2 linked regions of the Breoghania sp. L-A4 genome follow. The protein of the gene in region 1 binds, or shares a complex with, the protein of each later gene. Links are inferred from orthologs where the notes say so. Each region holds a gene or a part of one and is shown on either strand. Other genes may lie near its edges. The genes, in order: D1F64_RS00415 and yajC.

Evidence for each region.
Region 2: the proteins of D1F64_RS00415 (region 1) and yajC are in contact, whole or in part, in a crystal structure (PDB 2RDD), measured with the Escherichia coli proteins. The link is inferred for Breoghania sp. L-A4 from one-to-one orthologs.

The regions. Positions count from the first base shown.
Region 1 is NZ_CP031841.1:81,370-85,263, reverse strand. Bases 120-3,700 are described here. They hold D1F64_RS00415 (efflux RND transporter permease subunit), read left to right. Parts: upstream 120-431; coding sequence 432-3,500; downstream 3,501-3,700. Other genes in these bases: D1F64_RS00420 (efflux RND transporter periplasmic adaptor subunit), read left to right, coding at 120-429. In the rest of the region: more of D1F64_RS00420, read left to right, coding at 1-119.
Region 2 is NZ_CP031841.1:2,461,092-2,464,093, forward strand. What follows is about bases 145-2,833. They hold yajC (preprotein translocase subunit YajC), read left to right. Parts: upstream 145-1,171; coding sequence 1,172-1,495; downstream 1,496-2,833. Other genes in these bases: D1F64_RS11320 (ATP-binding protein), read right to left, coding at 145-959; secD (protein translocase subunit SecD), read left to right, coding at 1,836-2,833. Outside these bases: more of D1F64_RS11320, read right to left, coding at 1-144; more of secD, read left to right, coding at 2,834-3,002. UniProt on the Escherichia coli protein: The SecYEG-SecDF-YajC-YidC holo-translocon (HTL) protein secretase/insertase is a supercomplex required for protein secretion, insertion of proteins into membranes, and assembly of membrane protein complexes.

The sequences.
Region 1 (3,894 bases):
GAGTTCGAGAATACCGACGGCGCCCTGCGGCCGGGACAATTCGCCTTCGTGCGTGTCGAGTTGCCGGAGGAAGAGGGCATCATAGCGCTGCCGCAAACCGCGGTCGTGCAAAGCCTCTACGGTACATACGTCTTTGTGGCGGACGAGGCCAAACCGGCGGCCGACGCCGCGAAACCCGCCGAAGCCGCCGGAACCGGCGATGCGGACACCGGGAGCGAGAAAGCAGCGGACGATGCGAACAAGCTCATTCTGCGCCAGATCTTCGTCAAGGTCGGCCGCAGCAATGAGGGCCGTATCGAGATCACCGAGGGCCTGAAAGCCGGTGAACAGGTTGTCAGCGCGGGTCAGAACCGGCTCTCGGCCGGCAGTCCGGTGAAGATCGACAACACCATCGATCCCGCCGCGGCGGCGGCCAAGCCGGGAGCATAGCCGTGAATTTTTCAGAGATCTTCATCCGGCGCCCCGTGCTGTCCATTGTTGTCAGCCTGCTGATTCTGCTGCTTGGCGCGCAGGGCGTTCTCAACATGTCGGTGCGTCAGTATCCGAAGATCGACGAGACGGTGATCACCGTTTCCACGATTTTCCCCGGCGCCGGCGCCGATCTGGTGCAGGGCTTCATCACGACGCCGATCGCCAAGGCGGTGGCGGCGGCGGAAGGTGTGGACTATGTGACGTCGAAGAGCTCGCTGGGCCTGTCGACCGTCTCGGTCAACATGCGGCTGAACTCCAATCCGGACAAGGCGCTGACCGAGGTCATCGCTAAGGTGCAGCAGGTGCGCGGGCAGTTGCCGAGCGAGGCCGAGGATCCGGTGATCCAGAAGGGCACCGGCCGGTCGTTTGCCATCATGTATCTGTCGGTGCTGTCAGAGCGCATGTCGCCGCAGCAGATCACGGAATTCGTGTCCCGCGTGATCCAGCCGCAACTGTCCATTGTTGATGGCGTGGCCAATGCCGAAATTCTCGGTAATCAGACGTTCGCCATGCGCATCTGGATCGATCCGGTTCGCCTGGCGTCGCGTGGCGTGACGGCGGCGGAAGTTCTCGCCGCTATCCAGCAGGCCAATTTCCTCTCGGCGCCCGGCAAGACCGAGAACGAATATGTCGCCTATACGATCGAGACCAAGACGACGCTGCAGACGCCGGAGGCCTTCGGTGCGCTGCCGGTGCGATCGAACGGCGACGAAGTCGTGCGGCTGCGTGATGTCGGTACCGTGGAATTGGGCTCCGAGAGCACCGATGTGCGCGTGTCGTTCAACGGCAAGCAGGGCGTGTTCCTCGGGATCATGCCGACGCCCTCGGCCAATCCGCTGGATACGGCGGCGGGCGTGCGCGCGGTGCTTCCGCGGCTGGTCGAAAGCCTGCCAGACGGCATGGAGATGACGGTCGTTTACGATTCGACCAAATTCATCTCGGCCTCGATCGAGGAGGTGTTCAAGACCATCGGCGAGGCGGTGATCATCGTCATTCTGGTGATCCTGCTGTTCCTGGGCTCGTTCCGGGCGGTGCTGATCCCCCTGGTGACAATTCCGCTGTCGCTTGTCGGCGTCTGCTTCTTCCTGTGGAGCCTGGATTACTCGCTCAACACCCTGACGCTTCTGGCCATGGTGCTGGCCATCGGGTTGGTGGTGGATGACGCCATCGTGGTGGTGGAGAACATCCACCGGCATCTGGAGGACGGGTTGAAACCGCTGGACGCCGCGATCGTCGGCATGAAGGAGATTTTCGGGCCCGTCGTCGCGATGACCATCACCCTGGGCGCGGTCTATGCGCCCATCGGCTTCACGCAAGGGGTGACCGGCGCGCTGTTTCGCGAATTTGCCTTCACGCTGGCCGGCGCGGTGTTCATATCCGGCTTCGTGGCGGTGACCCTGTCGCCGATGATGTCGGCGCGCTTGTTGTCGGCGCATGGCAGCCGGTTTCAGACCATCGTCGACAGGGTGTTCACCTGGCTTGCCGGCTGGTATGGCCGCCGGTTGTCGTCGTCGCTGGACTACAAGCCGGTGACGCTGCTGATCGTGGTGTCGCTGCTCGCGACCTCGGGGTTCCTGTTCATGAACACCAAGAGCGAACTGGCGCCCGACGAGGACCAGGGCGCGCTGTTCGCCATGGTGACCGCGCCGCAATATGCGACGTCCAACTACACGCAGCTCTACACCAACCAGTTCTACGAACTGACCGACGACGTGCCTGGCGTGGAAGCGCGCTTCCAGCTCGTGGGGACTGGGGGAACGAATTCCGCCTTCGCCATCTGGGCGTTGAAACCCTGGGGCGAGCGCGAGCAGTCGCAGGCCGAGATCAAGGCGATGATCCAGCCGCGAATCTCTCAGTCCACCGGCGTCGAGGCCTTCGTTTTCGCACCGCCCTCGCTTCCCGGATCGGGCGGCGGCCTGCCGATCCAGCTTGTGCTGCAGACCACCGGTCCGGCGGAGCAGGTCTATGAGGTAGCGGAAACCGTGCGCCAGAAGGCGATGGCGTCGGGCAAGTTCATCGTGGTGCAGAATTCCATGTCGTTCGAAAAGCCACGGGCGACCGTGCTGATCGATCGCGAACGCGCCGCGGCGCTGGGCGTGCCCATCGCCACCATAGGCCAGACGCTGAATATTCTCGTGGGCAACGCCTCGGTGTCGAAGTTCGACCGCGAGGGACGGGCCTACGACATCATTCCGCAGGTCAGCGCCGACTATCGCCTGAATCCCGAGCAGCTGGGCCAGTTCTACGTGCGTTCGGCCGGCGGCGACATGGTGCCGCTGTCCTCGGTGGTGACCGTAAAGAGAGACGCGACCGCGGCCGCCGTCGAGCAGTTCAACCAGCTCAACTCGTCGACGCTGTCGGCGCTGCCGCTGCCCACGGTGACCACGGGCGAGGGCCTGTCGACCCTGCAGGAGATTGCCCGTGCCGAAATGCCGGCCGGCTTCTTCGAGGATTACGCCGGTCAGTCGCGGCTGGAGGTGCAGCAGGGAAATTCGATCCTGATCGCCTTCGTGCTGGCCATCGTGGTGATCTATCTGGTGCTGGCCGCACAGTTCGAGAGCTTCCGCGATCCCTTCATCATCATGATGTCGGTGCCGCTGTCGATTTTCGGCGCCATCGTGCCGCTCAATCTCGGCCTGGGCACGCTGAACATCTACACCCAGGTGGGGCTGATCACGCTGGTCGGGCTGATCACCAAGCACGGGATCCTGATGGTGGAATTCGCCAATGCCCAGCGTGAGCTGCACGGCATGACGAAATCCGAGGCCATCGTGGAAGCGGCCCGCGAGCGCCTGCGGCCGATCCTGATGACCACGGCGGCCATGGTGCTCGGCGTGGTGCCGCTGGTGTTGTCGGAAGGCGCGGGCGCGGCAGCCCGCTATTCCATCGGCCTGGTGATCTGCTCGGGTCTTTCCATCGGCACGCTGTTCACGCTCTTCGTGGTGCCGATGTTCTACATGTACATCGGTCATGCGGATAAGGCACATGAGCCCGAAGAGATGCCGGCCGCCGCGCCGCACAAGGCCTAAGCGCGGCAATTTGGAGACGAGACAGGCCCGGGCGTTCGCGCCCGGGCTTTTTCATGCGCGATGATGGTGGGGCGCCTCTCCGGAGGCTGCCGCAAGGTGGCTCCACGAAACGGCGATCCGAAACGCAAAAAACCGCCGTTTCCGGCGGTTCTTTTAACAGACCATTTCTGGGAGAAATGGAGCGGGCGAGGCGATTCGAACGCCCGACCCCAACCTTGGCAAGGTTGTGCTCTACCCCTGAGCTACGCCCGCTTGATTTTTTGCCGGCGGAGGTCGCCGGCGAGGTGGGCACTATATGAACCAACGCGTTTGTGATTGCAACATCAGATTTCAAGGAAAATCCGATCGGTGGAAAGCTGGTGAATTCCGCCTCCCGCGCCGTCCGCAATTGCCT
Region 2 (3,002 bases), 2.4 Mb from region 1 along the record:
ACGCCGAGGCGTCCCGCCAGATCCTGGATGTACTGCCAGGCGACGCGGCCGGAGCGGGCGCCGCGGGTCGCCGACCATTCCAGCGAATCCCGGCGCATCTCCTCTTCGGAAATGTCGATCTTGAAGTGGCGGCAGTAGCCGCGCACCATCTCCAGATAGTCGTCCTGGCTGCACTTGTGGAAGCCGATCCACAGGCCGAATCGGTCCGACAGCGACACCTTTTCCTCTGTCGCCTCGCTCGGATTGATCGCCGTGGAGCGTTCGTTCTCCATCATGTCGCGCGGCAAAAGATGGCGGCGGTTCGATGTGGCGTAGAACAGCACGTTGTCCGGGCGTCCTTCGACGCCGCCCTCGAGCACCGCCTTCAGGGACTTGTAGGACGCGTCGTTGCCGTCGAACGACAGATCGTCGCAGAACACGATGAAGCGCATGGCGCTGCCGCGCAGCAGCTTCATCAGCGCCGGCAGGCTTTCGATGTCCTCGCGGTGGATCTCGATGAGCTTGAGCGGTCCCTTGCCCTCCCTGGCCCGCTGTTCATTGACCAGCGCGTGGCTCGCCTTCACCAGCGACGATTTGCCCATGCCGCGCGCGCCCCACAACAGCACGTTGTTGGCTGGCAGCCCGCCCGCGAAGCGCTCGGTGTTGGAAATCAGCGTGTCGCGCATGCGGTCCACCGCCTGCAGCAGCACCATGGCCACTCGGTTGACGCTTTGCACCGGGTCCAGCGTCTGCGTGGCGGGCGCCCAGACGAAGGCGTCGGCCGCGTCGAAGTCGGGGCGGGGGGCACGGCGGGCACGGCGCGCTCGATCAGCGCGATAAGCGTGTCGAGACGTCGGGTCAGTTCGGTGAATTCGGAAGGTGCGGTCATGGCGGGGTGCTCGGCCGGTGGTTGATCTGCTCCGCGTCGGGCCGGGACGCCGCGGGCGGTGTCCGCGCGGCCGGCCCCATGCGCGGCGAATCCGTCGCGGCCCTCGGGCCGCCCGGAGTCAACAGCCTGTAGCACGGGCCGCGTGTGAATCAAAAGACGGGCTCGCGCCCCCGGTAAGGCATGCCGTCCCTTGCAAAGCGCGGGCACGCGGTTATAGTCCGCGCGGCTAAAATGAAGTGGAGAGCCCGCCCGCGCGTGGTGCGTCGGTGAGGCTGTCCCAACAACAATTTCTTGGAGAGGTCTATGTTCGTGACCCCAGCCTTCGCGCAGGGCGGTCTACCGGTCGGCGGCGATTTTCTGATGTCGATCCTGCCGTTCATCTTGATCTTCGTGATCATGTATTTCCTGATCATCCGCCCGCAGCGCCAGCGCGTGAAGCAGCACCAGGAAATGGTCGCTGGTCTGCGTCGTGGCGACACGATCGTCACGGCCGGCGGCATGATCGGCAAGGTGTCCAAGGTTATCGACGACGCCGAGATCCAGGTGGAAGTGGCCGAAGGCATCAAGGTGCGCATCATGCGCGCCATGGTCCAGGAAGTCCGCGCCAAGGGTGAGCCTGCCGCCTGACAGCGGCCGGCGGCGACTGCGCCCGCAAGACGCCTCCGGCCCGTGATGGGGCCGCGGGGCGTTGCCGGGTGATCTGACGGGAGGCGGCCATGCCGCCTTTCGGGCTCCCAGGCTCCATGCAGGGCGCATCCGCTCGATGCGGCGTGCCTTCGGGCCGTCAGGCCGCGCCATGGCGGGCCAATCGGTCGTACTGGTTCCGGCGGGCGGAATATTCAGGCGGGAATGAGCGATTGGCGGGAAACCGCCCGCATTCCGGGCCAACTTACACGAATCGATCGCGTCGCGGCGCAAGGCTCTCTGGCCCGCCGCATCGTGATCCAGAAGGAATGGACGCCGCGATATGCTGTATTTCGCACGTTGGAAAATCGGCGTGATTGTTCTGATCGTCCTGGCCGGGGTGTTGACGAGCCTGCCGAACTTCTTCGCCGCGGAGAATGTCGCCCGCTGGCCGGACTGGATTCCGGGCAAGCAGGTGGTGCTCGGGCTGGATCTTCAGGGCGGCGTCTATCTGCTCTATGAGGTCGATCGCAAGGATTACACGACCAAGCGCCTGCGCACCCTCGTCGGCGAGGTCCGTGACGCCCTGCGCCGCGAGGAGCCGCGCATCGGCTACACCGGGCTTGCCGTGCAAGGCGACGACGCGGTGCAGCTGCGCCTGCGCGACACCGCCCGCATCGACGACGCGCGGGAGCGGCTGAGCGAGTTGCTCAACCCGCTTGCGTCGTCTGTCTTCAGCGGCACGGCGGTGAACGAATTCCAGCTCACGGTCTCCGACGACGGCCTCGCCCGCTTCACCTTCACCGAGGAAGGTCTGGCGCAGCGCGTGCGCTCGGTCGTCGACCAGTCGATCGAGGTTATCCGCCGCCGTATCGACGAGATGGGCACCACCGATCCCTCGATCCAGCGGCAGGGCGAGGACCGCATTCTTGTCGAGGCTCCGGGCCTGTCCGACCCCGAGCGCCTGAAGGCGCTGATCGGCCAGACCGCCCAGATGACCTTCCATATGGTCGACAGCACCATGGCGCCGGAGCAGGCGGCCCAGACGCGTCCGCCGGTCGGCACCTTGCTGCTGCCTTCGGTCGACGATCCGCCGCAGCTCTATCTGGTGGAGGAGAACGCGCTTCTCACCGGCGAGGATCTCGTCGATGCGCAGGCGACCTTTGACCAGCGCTCCAACGAGCCCGTCGTCTCTTTCCGCTTCAACACCTCGGGCGCGCGCAAGTTCGCCCTGGTGACGCAGCAGAATGTCAATCGGGCGTTCGCCATCGTGCTCGACAATGAGGTGGTCTCCGCGCCGGTGATCCGCGAGCCGATTCTCGGTGGCTCCGGCCAGATCTCGGGCAGCTTCACCGTCGAGGGCGCCAACGACCTGGCGATCCTGCTGCGCGCCGGCGCCTTGCCCGCGCGCCTGACGATCCTGGAGGAGCGCACCGTCGGCCCCGGCCTGGGTGCGGATTCCATCGAGGCGGGCAAGATTGCCTCCCTGCTCGGCACGTTCGGCGTGGTG